One region of the Desulfofundulus luciae genome, then DNA from elsewhere that is predicted to be linked to it. Evidence: riboswitches for the same ligand, from Rfam matches in the RefSeq annotation. Region 1 holds a riboswitch; each other region holds the start of a gene.

Region 1 (4,760 bases):
GAAACCATCCTTTATACCGGCAGGATGTATCAGCTCATTCCCTACATCGAGGCGTTGAATAAGGTCCAGGAAAAGATTGAGGATTCATGGATCGCTGACTTTGTAAAGGTAGGAAGGGTCATCAACAGGTTTATCAATGTAGCGGGTCTTCTGGCCGTACCGTCCAGAAACATGCAGGAGTCCTGCGGCAGAATACTGGTCAATATCGCACGGCTTTTAAGGCGGGCGGGAGTTGAGTTCGGTTATTTGTACGAAGAAGACCTGTACTCGGGGGCGCTTGTTTATGACCTGGGAGTGGACGATGTCCTGGAGGCCCACGCCCGTAGAGTAATGGATGTTTTTAAAAAATACCGGGTCAAAAAGGTCATCACCGTTGACCCCCACACCACCCATATGCTTCGTTCCGTGTACCCTAACCTGATCAAAGGATATGACCTGCAGGTAAAAAGCTACCTGGAAGTGCTGGTGGAGCGGGACCTGAAGCCCCGAAAGGAGCTCCGCCTGGAAGCGGTCGTCCACGACTCATGTTTATATGCCAGGCAGGAGAACGTGCTGCAGGAGCAGAGAACTTTGCTGGATAAAGCGGGCATTGACTTAAGGGAACCTGTGGATTCCGGAAAGTTCACCTTCTGCTGCGGCGGGCCTGCCGAATCTCTGTTCCCCAGGAAGGCAAAAGAAAATGCTAAAAAAAGGGTGGATCAAATCAAGAAGGTTTCTTTCAGGGCGGTGACCATGTGCCCGATCTGCCTGGTGAATTTGCAAAAAGCAGCCGGTGGAGAAATACAGGTGGAGGATATATCCAGCTACCTGGTACAGGCCTACTGCGGGGGATAGGATGAAGGTCCTCTTTATGCTGGAAGAAAAACACCGGTTCCACATCTTTTGTCCTCAACTTGCCGGTTAACTAAAATAAGGCACGGGGGTGCAGGCACATGAAAAAGACCATCATCGTCTTCAGCGGTGATCTTGACCGGGTTATGGCCGCCTTTATCATTGCCAATGGAGCTGCTGCCATGGGTGACGAGGTGACCATGTTTTTCACCTTCTGGGGATTAAACGTCCTGAGAAGGCCGGAGAAGGTTAAGGTAAAGAAGAGTTTTTTGCAGGCGCTGTTCGGCTGGATGATGCCCAGGGGTGCCGGCAAGCTGGGGATATCGAAGATGAATTTCGGCGGCCTGGGTGCAAAAATGATGAAGATCGTAATGAAGCAGCAAAATGTTACCCCCCTTCCGGAACTTATCCGGTTAGCCAGGGAGCAGGGTATAAGAATGATTGCCTGTACCATGTCCATGGACGTGATGGGCATAAGGAAAGAAGAACTCATCGACGGCCTGGAGTTTGCCGGGGTGGCCACCTACCTGGCCGAAGCCGACGAGGCCAATGTAAACCTCTTTATTTAGCCTTTGGAGGACCTGCGCTAAAAGGCCAGGTCTTCCATATTTTGGGGCGCGGGGAGGCAATGCCGTTTTTACCGGCAATTTTGCGAAGGGGTTCTGAGACTGAAGTTTTGGCAGTTTGTGGGCGGGAAAAATTCTGGACAGCGTATACCTGTTGTGTTATAATTTAGGCAATTGAATAAAGTGAACGGGTGCTCCCTGCCGCAAAAGGCAAGGATAGAGGGAAGTCAGTGAAAATCTGACGCGGTGCCGCCACTGTGAATGGGGAGCCCGCCACACAAAGCCACTGGCCCAGCACTCACTGATGAGGATGAGCGGCTATATCCAATGACACGCTTGTTCAGCAGGGAAAATGTAACAGTATGGTTTAACCGATGTCGCTGGTGAATGCTGGGTTGGGAAGGCGTGGTGGGGCAGTGATCCATGAGCCAGGAAACCTGCCCGTTCCTTTTCACCGTTTGTACCTACGGTCCATGGGGAGGTGAAAGATGTTAGAGTATGGACGCTTTTACCCCTGCACCCGGACACGCAGGGGTTGTTAGTTTTTTAAAAATGCCAGATTGCAGGAATAGGTGCTTTATCCCGAGGGATAAAGCTTAAAGGGTGATGTGGTCCACTGTCCGGGGAGCCCCTTCAACTTTTTTAAGGAAGCTCTGGGTGACTTGAGGGGGCTATGACCTGAGGGCAGCAGAGGACATGCCTATTCCACTCCTCATTATCTGTACCGGGGGAGCGGTGGAGCATGTCCTTTTTGTGTTCACACGGTTACATTACCCCCCGGCACCGGGTCGGGGGGTTTTCTTTGTACTGGTTGGGCGGGCCGTTTGCCGGGTGACCCTATTTCTTAAGGGAGGTATTTTTATGAGGAAGAATACGTGGGTCCTTTTATCCATTCTCTTTCTTCTTTTCCTGTTCTTTCCCCAGCAAAATGCCTGGGCCATGCACATAATGGAGGGGTTTCTTCCCTTAAAGTGGTGCCTTTTCTGGTATGTTTTGACCTTACCCTTTCTTGTTGCAGGTATCCTGTCCATTCAAAAAGCCGTAAAGGTTGACCCAGGTGTGAAAATGCTCCTGGGGCTGGCTGGTGCCTTTGCCTTTGTCCTTTCGGCTTTGAAACTTCCTTCTGTTACCGGCAGTTGTTCTCATCCCACCGGCGTCGGGCTGGGGGCCATACTTTTCGGACCATGGGCTATGAGCGTATTGGGCTGCATCGTATTGCTCTTTCAGGCAGTCCTGCTGGCTCACGGTGGTTTAACCACGCTGGGGGCCAACACCTTTTCCATGGCGGTGGTGGGCCCCCTGGCGGCCTATGTTCTTTTCCGGTTGGGCCAGAGGCTGGCCATGCCCCGGTGGCTTTCGGTATTTGTGGCTGCCTTTTTAGGAGATCTGTTAACCTATGTTACCACATCCATACAATTGGCTCTGGCCTTTCCCGCTTCCCATGGCGGGGTGGTAGCAGCCATGGTTAAGTTCATGGGTATCTTTGCGATAACCCAGGTGCCGCTGGCCATCAGCGAGGGGATTCTCACCATCATTGTTTTTAACTTCCTGGTTGCTCACAACCGCCGTGAACTGGAACAATTACGAGTATTATCCCGGGAGGTATAAGGATGAGAACTGGTGTGAAAAACCTGTTTTTGATTTTCATTGTCCTGGTGCTGGCTGTCTTTCCCCTGGTGGTGAATAAAAATGCTGAATTTGGGGGTGCCGATGGCCAGGCAGAGAAAATCATTGGAGAATTACACCCAGATTACCAGCCGTGGTTTGAATCCGTGTGGGAGCCACCCAGCGGAGAAATCGAAAGCTTGCTCTTTGCCCTGCAGGCAGCGCTGGGTGCCGGATTTATCGGCTATTTCATAGGATTCTACCGCGGATGGAGAGGGAACCACGTCAAGCAAAAGCAAACCGGGGAGTTGTTAGAGGAGAGAGATACTGGTGTTTAAAATTGACCAGTATGCATATACCAGCAGCCTGCGCCATGTTCATCCCGGAGAAAAATTTGCCTTTGCCATGCTTACCATGGGCATCTGCCTGGCGGCTTCAAGCATACTGGTACCTGCCCTGATCACCGGTCTGACGGCGGCGGCCATAATCCTGGGTGCCCGCATACCGGCCCGCTTTTACTTCAAACTTTTGCTGCTGCCCCTGGGTTTTCTGGTGGCCGGGTTGCTGGCCATCACCCTGACCATCTCCCGGGAACCCGACCCGGCTGTGTACGGGCTCGTTATCTGGGGGATCACCCTGGGTGTAACCATACCGGGCCTTTATCATGCCGGCCTGCTCTTTACCAAATCTCTGGGGGCCGTATCCTGCCTTTACTTTTTATCTCTAACCACCCCCATGGTGGAGATCATTTCTGTCCTGCGCCGGTTAAAGGTGCCTGCCTTATTAATTGAATTGATGGGCCTGGTCTACCGTTTTATCTTCGTAATCATGGAAACAGCCGGTAGAATGTACATTTCCCAGACCTCACGCTGTGGCTATGCCAGTCTGGAGGCGTCCTATCGTTCCCTGGCTCAACTGGTATCCAACCTTTTTGTCAAGTCATGTTACCGCTCCCAGGCCCTTTTCACCGCCCTTTTGGCCAGGGGTTATACGGGAGAGATAAGGATGTGGGAAGACCCCCGCCCGGTATCCAGGAAAAATCTGGCCCTTATTGCCCTTGTAGATTTTATCCTGCTGGTTCTGGTTCTGGTGAGCTGGAGGTGGCCTGTTTGAAGGAATTTATTCTGGAAGCCCGTGATATTCATTTTGTCTATTCCGATGGTACGACCGCCCTGCGGGGAGCCACTATGGCCATTGAAAAAGGAAGGAAGGTGGCGGTGCTGGGTTCCAATGGGGCCGGGAAGACCACCATTTTCCTTCACTTTAACGGCATCCTGCGCCCGGGGCGGGGCCGGGTGTTGTTTGCTGGCCGGGAAGTGCGGTACGATCACCGTTCGCTGATGCAGTTGCGTAAAAATGTGGGCATTGTTTTTCAGGACCCAGATACCCAGCTTTTCTCGGCCAGCGTGGTCCAGGAAATTTCTTTTGGCCCTTTAAATTTGGGGCTGCCCGAGGAGGAGGTGGCCCGCCGCGTGGAAAACGCCATGGCGGCCACGGAAATTGCCGACCTCAGGGACAGGCCCACCCACCTTTTAAGCTACGGCCAGAAAAAAAGGGTCTGCCTGGCCGGTGTTCTGGCCATGGAGCCCAGTGTGCTGATCTGCGATGAACCTACCGCCGGGCTGGACCCCGTACATACTGCCCAGGTAATGGAACTATTTGACCGCATCAACCAGCAGGGTACTACCGTTATCCTGGCCACCCACGATGTGGACCTGGCCTATTCCTGGGCCGATTATGTGTTTGTGATGAGCCGCG
Region 2 (4,760 bases), on a different contig from region 1:
ACCACGCGCAGCCAGTCGGGCATGATGGAGATGGGATACAGCGCGTTGGAAGCAAAAAACAAGGGCATGGTGATTAACTGGCCGATACCCATGAAACGTTCACGGGTTTTAACAATGGCTGCAATAATCATGGACAGGGTGGCAAAAAATACGGCTCCCAGTATGACCACACCGGCGGCTGCTGACAGGAGGGCCGGGTGCCAGTGCAGGGGTATGCCGGTTATGGACGCAAGCAGAAAAATAATGGTTACCTGGCTTAAGGCACGCACTCCGGCTGCCAGAGCTTTGCCCAGCACCAGCGCCACCCGGGGTATGGGCATGGCCAGAAACTTTTGCAGTATACCCATATCTCTTTCCCAGATAGTCGAAAGACCAAAGAAGATGGCTGTAAACATCACCGACTGCGAGAGAATGCCGGGGGTCATATAAGTCTGGTAAGTTACCCCGCCTGTGTCAAATCGCGTACCTTGCTGAAAGCCTGGCCGAAAATCAGCAGCCAGAGCACAGGCTGCACGGCCCGGGTGAACAGCTCGGTCGGTTCGTGGCGCAGCTTGCGCAGTTCCATTTCGACGATGACCAGCATGTCTGTTAGTGCCTGCAGCACTGTGCTGCCTGATTTTGCCGCCGGTTCAACCGAGGCGGCGACTGATGTGGCGAACCTGTCTGATTCCACGAAAATCTCCCCCTGCATCCAAAAAATTACCGGTAAAATAAGTAAATACATCATCCATGGAAGCACCGGGGTTACCCGTCATTGCCTTTAATTCTGCCGGCGTACCGGTAACCACCATTTCGCCACGATTAAGTATGCCAATTCGATTACAGACTGTATCGGCCTCTTCCATATAGTGAGTGGTAAGCAGGATGCGCTCCAGTCGCTTGACAGTGATGGTCACCGAGCTTGAGCCGGTACCCATGCGCACGGCAATGTCTTTGATCCGCTGTGGCCCAAACCGGTGCAGGATGTGCAAAACCCAGTACTGCTCGGGTGTAATCTTACCCTGTTTTACCGGGTGGGACGTCAAACGCCAGCAACGCCAGATTTGCCAGATTGCATCGGCAATTTTTTCAGTGAGCAACTGCTCGTTATTATTCATCACATCACCTGTCTTCCCAACTAAAATATACCATCAAAAAATTTGATGATCAATGTATTTCACATTTGGGGCGTAAAGTCGGTTATACTATCTTTGAAGAAGGACGGCCTGCATGCAGGGATTGCATGAGGTGGACTGAATAGTAACCTTCTCCGAAAAAATTTTTTTCTAAAGGAGGATTTGGTCGTTGGATATAGAAGTCATCCCAAAGTAGAAATTTTCATTTTAAATAATTCCGGTATGAATGGAAATGCTGGCCACGAAGGTCTGCCCCGGAATGGGAAAGACCTTTTGTGTTTTTAACAGTTAAATAATGTGGACGGGGTGTCCTGCTTCTCTGATGGGGGCCAGGCTGAAAAGGGAAGCCGGTGCAAATCCGGCGCGGTCCCGCCACTGTGAGGGGGAAGGAACCCACATAATGTCACTGTCCAGCACTCACCGATGATATTGATGAAACCTTAAGCTATGTTTTCATTATTTGTCAAGCGTGCCATTGGATGTTACGGTTCATTGGTGAGTGCTGGATGGGAAGACGTGGAGTTCCGATGAACCCGAGCCAGGAGACCTGCCCCGTTTTTTCACCATGCTGCCTACGCGGATAGGGATGTGGTAGGTCTGATTTTCCCTACCCCCGCTTTATGCGTAGCGGGGGTTTTTGATTGCCCGTTTTTAATTGCCAGGAGGAACCCCGGCATTATATCTGGCCGGACGGTCGGAAATTTCCGGGTGGAAAAGGAGTTTCTTGATGAGGTGTTAAAGATGCCGGAAGAAGTCAGGGTGGCTTTAATCCATGCAGCCATCAAGTGGAAAAATAAGGAACATAACCTGCGGCGGTTGCTGGCCTTAAATGAAGAGGCTGCTGCCGGCGGTGCCCGGATCATTATAAACCCCGAGTTGGCCACCACGGGTTATACCTTTGAAAGCAGAAGGGACATTTCCCCCTTTGTGGAGACCGTTCCCGGCCCGACCACAGAATTGTTCGGCGCCCTGGCCCGCCGGTACGGGGTCTACATTTGCCTGGGGCTGCCGGAAGTGGATTTAAAATCGGGGATTTATTATAACACCGCAGTGCTCATTGGCCCGGACGGCCGGGTAATGGGTCAGCACCGTAAGCTGGCCCCTGCCTTTAAGGAAAATCTCTGGGCGGCCAGGGGTAACCTGCCCGTGCTGGTGGCAGAAACCTGCTTTGGTAGAGTGGGTGTGCTCATCTGTGCCGACACATACTGGTACAAGGCGGCGCGAATGGCTGCCCTGAAAGGTGCCCGGGTGCTGCTGATCCCGGCCAACTGGCCGCCCCATCACTACCCGCCGGAAGTTTTCTGGCGTGCCCGGGCTCTGGAAAACGGAGTTTATGTACTGGCCTGTAACCGTACGGGTCAGGATAAAAGCATGAACTGTAATGCGTCACAATCGTTCATCATTGGCCCCGACGGTAGCGTTTTAAAGGAAGTACAGTCTGCTAATGACACCATCCTTTATGGCACGTTGCCATTAAAAAACGGGAGATTTTTTACCCCCGGGGCCGGTGTCCTGCTGGGCGACAGGCGACCGGAATTCTATGCCGGTATAACGCTGGATACCTTTTCCCAATTTGAACCGGAGGCGCTGCTGGGGTTGTCCGCAGGAAAGGAGTTTGCCGTAGCCACTGTTCAGTTTGCTCCACAGGCTGGAGAGCCGGTGAGAAATATCCGGCGCATTTTGTCATTCCTGGACCAGGCCGCAGACCTGGCTGCCCGCAGGGGGATGAAGCTCGACCTGGTTGTTTTTCCGGAACTTGCTGTAACAGGGGCCATATCTCAACCAGCACAGGCAGAAGAACTGGCCGAACCGGTTCCCGGCCCTGTTACCGGGGCTGTTATCCGGAGGGCAGAAAAGCTGGACCTGTATGTGGTGATGGGGGTGTTAGAAAGGGAAGACAGTCAACTGTTTAACACTGCCGTGTTGATCGGTCCGGCGGGATTGCTTGGAAAATACAGAAAGATACACTTAAGTCCCTCCGACAGGGAATGGGCTCGCCCCGGGCAGGAAGATTTTTGCTTTTTTGACCTCCCCTTTGGCAGGGTGGGCATTTTACTGGGGCATGACCTGTTTTTCCCGGAAAGCCTGGAGAGTCTGGCCAAACAGGGGGTGGATGTGCTCTGCGTTCCCGCCCTCTGGAATGATGAAAAAAGCCAGTTTATCTGGGAAGCCAGGATAGCCGAACAAATGCACCTGGTGGTGGCCAACCAGTGGGGGTCCAGTGGTTCTTTTTGTGCCCTGGGCGGCAGCTTAATTTACAGTTATTCCCGGTACTCTGAAAGGCGCGTGCGGCTGGTGTCTCCTGTCAATGAGGACAGGATCAACATTATGCTTTTAAACCCGCAGGAAACCAGGCAGAAGAAGTTCCTGGAAAAGGTGGATTATGACCTCCTCCTGACACATTACAAACTTTTTTAAGAAGAGGGGCGAGAATGGGATGAAGCTTAGAATATTGTTTTACACGGCCATTGAGGGTGAATTGGGCAGCCTCAGTAATGCCGTCAGGAGCGTGCACCGGGAATACGGTCCGCTGGTGGAGGTTCTGGCATACGCAAAGCGGGATTTAACCGGCCCGGAAAAGGAAGCAGAGTTACTGGATACGGTTCACTGCTGCCACCTGGTGATCCTGCACCTGATGGGTGGGCCTGACTCCTTACCCTCTTTTGACCGGGTAACGGCTCTTGCCAGAGAACAGGCCATACCTCTGGCCGTTCTGCCTTCGGTGGGGGATGATACCCGGGCGCTCCTGGGCTTGAGCAACCTTTCTGAAGAAGATTACCGGCTTGTCCGGTTATATGTTAGTTACGGCGGGGAAGAGAACCTCAAAAATTTACTCATCTGGTCAATTAACCGTTATTTGGGCAAGTTTTACCCTGTGCCGGAGCCCAAACCCCTTCCCTGGGAAGGATTATACTACCCGGGGTGTCAGAGTGAGGCCCAGGCGGCGGCTCTTCTTGAGGAAAAACTAAAGGAAGGTAAACCCGTGGTGGGCATTCTTTTCTACCAGAGTTACCGGGTAGCCGGCAACACCGATTTTGTGGACGAGCTGATCAATCAAATAGAAAACCAGGGTGGTGTAGCCCTGCCGGTATTCCTGTATGCAACCAGAAACGATGAGCTGGGTAGCCGGGGGATAGCCTGGGTGGTGGAAAATTACTTCAGTCGCCAGGGCCGGCCGCTGGTGGATGTGGTGGTAAACACTCTCATGTTTGCCCAAACCATGGCCACGCCAACCTTCAGCCGGGTTGAAGAAAAGGATCTCTACCTGCGCCTGGGTGTGCCCTTAATCAAAGCCATCCTTTCCGTAGCGTCCCGTAGCGAATGGGAAAACAGCCAGCAGGGTCTCGGCCCGCTGGACGTGGTTATGAGCGTGGCCCTGCCGGAGTTTGACGGCGATCTGATTACCGTGCCGGTGGCCACCCGGGAGGAATTGGAAAGAGATCCCCTTACCGGGGCAGCTCCAATTAAATATGTGCCCGTTGCCGAACGAATGCAAAAAGTGGCCTCTTTGGCCCTGCGCTGGGCAAGGTTGAGGCGCAAGCCCAACCGGGAGAAAAAAGTGGCCATTATCCTGCACAATTACCCGCCCCGCAACGACCGCATCGGCAACGCCTTCGGCCTGGATACGCCGGCCAGCGTACACCG
Region 3 (4,760 bases), on a different contig from region 1:
AGCTTCTCCGGTTGCAGGTAGAGGAAAAGAACCTGTTTCCTTCCGCCTCCACCCTGGCGGCATGCACGGCCCAGGATGTAACCCGGGTGCAACAAAACCTGAACAGGTTAATAGAAAAGGAAGTGCTGGCCGTAACGCAGTATTATGACGAAAGTAAAGATCAGATCCTCAGTGGATATGACTTTGAACCGCTGTTAGAAAAGCTCTCGGAGATCTGGGCCAGCATCAGGGTCAAGGAAATTGAACGTACCCGCAGCCTGCTGGAAAAAAGGCCTTTAGAGACAAAGGCGCAAGAATTTGCCCTGCTCATCCGGGCCTTTGAACAGGAATTCGGTCGGCCTGTTTCCCCCATGGAGGTCGAACAGATCCGCCAGTGGACCGAGGAACTGGATCCCACGCTGGTCTTGGAAGCTTTACGCCGGGCCGTCCTGATGGGCAAGCATAATTTCAAGTATATTGATAGTATTATTCTGGAATGGAAGAAGAACAACCTGCGTACCGTTGAGGAAATAAACGCCTATGACGCACAATTTAAGAAACGGCGTTCAGGTAAACAGCCCCCCTCAAAGGTGGATGAACGGAAGAAAGCACTTTTGAAAACGCTATACCTCAGTTAATTAGAAAGGATGCCGGCCAGTGAAGGCCTGTCCTGTATGTGAGGATCGGGGTGTGGTGATCAAAAACAACGTGGCCGTTCCCTGCCCGTGTAACAAGCAGAGGGCCCTGGTTAACCGTTTTAAAGAAGCAGGGTTACCGGAAGGTTTACGTAACCACACCTTTGACAAATTTAACTTTAAGTATTATTCGCGATTGCGGGTAGATCCGGAACGCAAAATCACTTATTACGAATCGGCCCGGCGCACCTTTCAGGCGGCGCAAGACTTCGTTCGTAATTTTAAGAACGACCGGCATATCGATGGTCTGTTGATTACCGGCCCCGTGGGCAGTGGAAAAACATTCCTGGCCGCCTGCATAGCCAACGCCCTGTTGGAAACCGAAGTGCTGTTATTGTTTGTGGTTGTACCGGACTTGCTAGATCGCCTGCGTTCAACTTATGACCAGAACCGCCAGGGTGCAGATTATTCGGAAAAGGATCTCCTGGATGCGGCAAGGGAAGTGCCCCTTTTGTTTTTAGACGATCTGGGAGCCCATAATTATACCGAATGGACCAAAAATAAACTTTATTCGATCTTAAATTACCGCGTCAACCATCGTCTCCCCGTAATCATTACCACCAACATCAGCCTGGAAGATTTAGGCGAGTATTTGGGAGAAAGAACCACTTCCCGCATTTGCCAGATGTGCTGGCCTTACCGGTTACCGGTTGAAGATGACATTCGCATGGTCCAGCGCAGGGAAAGGCTCCGGGAAGGTTAAAAACTAAATATGTGCGGGGCAGGTCCCCAACGGGGGATAATAGGGAAGACCGGGGAGCAGGTGGACCTGCTTAAGCCGGCGCGGTCCCGCCACTGTAACCGGGGAGGAACCCGCAAGGTGCCACTGGCCTAGCACTCACTGATGAGCTGCTACATCCAATGGGACGCTTGTTCATAACGACACGGTTTAACGATGTCACTGGTGAGTGCTGGACCGGGAAGGCGCGGGCATCCAAAGATCCGGAAGCCAGGAGACCTGCCTGCCCCTTTCACTGGAACATGTCCTTTACCAAAGGGCAAAAAGCCAGTGGCAGGCCTTTCTATCTTCGCGCGAAAGATAGCAGGCGTAAAGACTCTCCACACGCCCCTACTTTTGCCGGGCGTGTTTTTTTCAGGGGGAAACAAGGTGGCTAAGCCTTTACGAAACGGGATTACGACAGGAGCCTGTGCCGCTGCGGCTGCCCGGGCTGCCACGGAGTTGCTTTTTCACGGTATAAAACCTGATCAGGTTACTTTGGTCAACCCCATGGGCCAGCCCTTAACGGTGCCCATTCACCAGGTAGAGGCAATACCTGGCGGTACCAGGGCAGTGGTGATTAAAGACGGAGGGGATGATCCCGACGTTACTCATGGTCTGCCCGTTGTGGTCGAAGCCCGCCCCGCCCCAGAGGGAATTCGCCTGTACGGGGGGCCTGGAGTAGGGCGGGTAACCAAACCGGGGCTGGCGGTGGCCGTAGGCGAACCGGCCATTAACCCCGTTCCCCGGCAAATGATTAAGGAGGCTGTGGCCGGCGTTCTCCCTCCCGGATGGGGAGTGGAACTAATGATCAGCGTACCCGGGGGGGAATTGGTAGCCAGGCGCACCCTGAACCCCCGTCTGGGAATTGTGGGGGGGATATCCATACTGGGAACCACAGGCATAGTCCGGCCCATGTCCGAGGAAGCGTTTAAGGATTCCCTGCTGCCCCTTCTGGATATGGCCAGGGCAGCAGGCTTTGATCAGGTGGTTCTTACCCCGGGACGATTGGGAATCCAGACAGCGGTGGATAGATACGGATTCCCGGCCGAAGCTGTGGTGGAAATGAGCAATTTCGTAGGTTTTATGCTGGAAAACTGTGTGGAAAAAGGCTTTTCCGGCGTTTTGCTCTGGGGGCACCACGGAAAGCTTTTAAAGGTGGCTGCCGGCATTTTTCATACCCACAGCCGGGTTGCCGACGCCCGGCGGGAAACCCTGGCCAGTCACGCCGCCCTGATGGGTGCAGACAGGGGCCTCATCGCACGCATTATGGAAGCCAGCACCATTGAAAGTGTGGTAGAGTTGCTGACGGAACACAATTTCCTGTCTGTTTACCACCAACTGGCCTGCCGGGCCAGCCAGCGGGCCATGGAGTACGTCCACCACCGTTTAAAGGTGGGAACAGTCTTTTTGACCCTGGATGGCAAAATCCTCGGTTGGGACCGTCAGGCACGGGAAATCGGGAGGGCGCTGGGATGCCGCGAATTAAGGTAATTGGCGTAGGACCGGGCAACCTGGATTATCTCACCCCTGCCGCTCAAAGAGCTTTGGCCAGCGCCCGGGTACTGGTAGGCGGCCAGCGCCACCTGTCCTATCTGGCCCGGGAGGAACAGAAAACTTTTGTAATTAAAAATAATCTTGCGGCCATGGTGGATTTCATCCGCTCACACCGGGAGGAAAAGGTAGCCGTTTTAGCTTCAGGTGATCCTGGACTGTATGGAATTTTGAATTACCTGCGCCAATATTTCACCCCGGAGGAATTGGAGGTCATCCCCGGAATCAGTTCGGTGCAACTGGCCTTTGCCCGCCTGGCCATGCCCTGGCATGATGCGCTGATCTTGAGTGCTCACGGAAGGCCCGTCGAGGACCTGGTTAATCTGGTGCGCTACCAGGGGAAGATAGCCCTCCTCACCGGCCCGGGAGCTCCACCCAACCACATCGCCAGCCTGCTCGTGAAGGCGGAAATAGCTGATCGAAAAGTTTTTTGTTGTTGTAACCTGGGTTATCCAGAGGAGGAAATCCTGGAAACCACACCCGGTGAACTGGCCCGCCGGGACTTTTCCGGGCAAAATAATTGCGTTATGGTGATCATTGATGAAAAAAGCTTGGCCCTATGTGACTCCGGGGATTCCCGATGACCTGTTTATCCGGGGGAGTATCCCCATGACCAAGGAAGAAATTCGCGCCGTCACCCTGGCCAAGGCCCGGCTGGGACCGGGCCAGGTGGTGTGGGATATTGGCAGTGGCACCGGCTCCATTGCCATCGAAGCAGCCCGGCTAATCGGTGACGGCATCGTTTATGCCGTAGAGCAAAAGCCCGCGGCACTGGAGCTGATCCGGGAAAACATGCGTCGCTTTGCCCAGAAGAACATCCAGGTGGTGGAAGGCCGTGCCCCTGAGGCACTGCTCCAGCTCCCGCCCCCCCACCGGGTATTTATCGGCGGCTCGGGCGGCCAGTTAGGGGAGATAGTCCAGTTGCTGGCGGAAAGGCTTGCTCCGGGGGCAAGACTGGTCATCAACGCCCTGACCCTGGAAACACTAACCCGGGCCCTCACTTTGCTAGGCCCTCCCTGGGAAAAAGAGGTGGTGCAGGTTTCCGTAACCCGCACGGTATCCCGGGGCCATTATCATCTGATGCATGCTTTAAACCCTGTGTGGATCATCACTGCCCAAAAGGAGGGGGGTGAGGGTGTTGGGTAAGTTTTACGGCATCGGCGTTGGTCCCGGGGATCCGGAGCTGCTCACCCTGAAGGCCTACCGTGTTTTACAAGAAGTGGATGTAGTGTGTGTACCCAAATCGGCCTCCGACCGGGAAAGCCTGGCCCTGTCTATCATCAACAAGGTTATCAAGCGCCAGTTTACAACCATGGAGTTATCCTTTCCCATGTCCCGGGATCGCCAAATACTCGAAGAGCACTGGGCCATGGCCGGTGAAATGGTGGCCCAGCTGGTACGGGAGGGGCAGAAGGTAGCCTTTGTCACCATCGGTGACCCGATGTTTTACAGTACCTATGGCTACGTACGGGCTTACCTGCAAAAAAATTATCCCGACCTGCCCGTGGAAACCATTCCGGGGATCACCGCCATGAGCGCCTGTGCGGCCGCGCTGGAAGAACCACTGGCCACAGGGGAAGAGAACCTAGCCGTAATACCAGCGGCCTATAACCTAAAGCGCCTGGAAGAGGTGTTGGACAACTTTGACAACGTGGTACTCATGAAGGTAAACCGTTATTTCGATCGGGTGTTGGAACTCTTACGGGATAAGGGTTTAACCGAACGAGCCGCCCTGGTGAGCCGCTGCGGTTACCCCGATCAAATGGTAAGCCGGAAGGTCACCGATCTGGCCGGCAAGAAGCTTGATTACATGT

What was found. Region 1 has a riboswitch for cobalamin ahead of J2Z49_RS12260 (energy-coupling factor ABC transporter permease). Riboswitches for the same ligand answer to the same signal wherever they lie in the genome.
Region 2: it holds a riboswitch for cobalamin, as region 1 does, so the genes downstream of both, J2Z49_RS09870 (carbon-nitrogen hydrolase family protein) here and J2Z49_RS12260 (energy-coupling factor ABC transporter permease) in region 1, are expected to answer to the same signal.
Region 3: it holds a riboswitch for cobalamin, as region 1 does, so the genes downstream of both, cbiD (cobalt-precorrin-5B (C(1))-methyltransferase CbiD) here and J2Z49_RS12260 (energy-coupling factor ABC transporter permease) in region 1, are expected to answer to the same signal.

Annotation. Positions count from the first base shown of each region.
Region 1 covers NZ_JAUSUX010000025.1:3,935-8,694, reverse strand. The annotation lists gene J2Z49_RS12270 ((Fe-S)-binding protein) at 1-834, shown strand, start outside; gene J2Z49_RS12265 (DsrE/DsrF/DrsH-like family protein) at 933-1,400, shown strand; cobalamin riboswitch at 1,570-1,856, shown strand; gene J2Z49_RS12260 (energy-coupling factor ABC transporter permease) at 2,259-3,005, shown strand; gene J2Z49_RS12255 (energy-coupling factor ABC transporter substrate-binding protein) at 3,008-3,340, shown strand; gene cbiQ (cobalt ECF transporter T component CbiQ) at 3,333-4,115, shown strand; gene J2Z49_RS12245 (energy-coupling factor ABC transporter ATP-binding protein) at 4,112-4,760, shown strand, end outside.
Region 2 covers NZ_JAUSUX010000015.1:44,044-48,803, forward strand. The annotation lists gene J2Z49_RS09855 (ABC transporter permease) at 1-425, opposite strand, end outside; gene J2Z49_RS09860 (hypothetical protein) at 440-673, opposite strand; gene J2Z49_RS09865 (MarR family transcriptional regulator) at 630-1,097, opposite strand; cobalamin riboswitch at 1,403-1,684, shown strand; gene J2Z49_RS09870 (carbon-nitrogen hydrolase family protein) at 1,824-3,533, shown strand; gene cobN (cobaltochelatase subunit CobN) at 3,553-4,760, shown strand, end outside.
Region 3 covers NZ_JAUSUX010000027.1:9,381-14,140, reverse strand. The annotation lists gene J2Z49_RS12645 (DnaD domain-containing protein) at 1-617, shown strand, start outside; gene J2Z49_RS12640 (ATP-binding protein) at 637-1,377, shown strand; cobalamin riboswitch at 1,381-1,654, shown strand; gene cbiD (cobalt-precorrin-5B (C(1))-methyltransferase CbiD) at 1,783-2,886, shown strand; gene cbiE (precorrin-6y C5,15-methyltransferase (decarboxylating) subunit CbiE) at 2,868-3,530, shown strand; gene cbiT (precorrin-6Y C5,15-methyltransferase (decarboxylating) subunit CbiT) at 3,487-4,092, shown strand; gene cobI (precorrin-2 C(20)-methyltransferase) at 4,082-4,760, shown strand, end outside.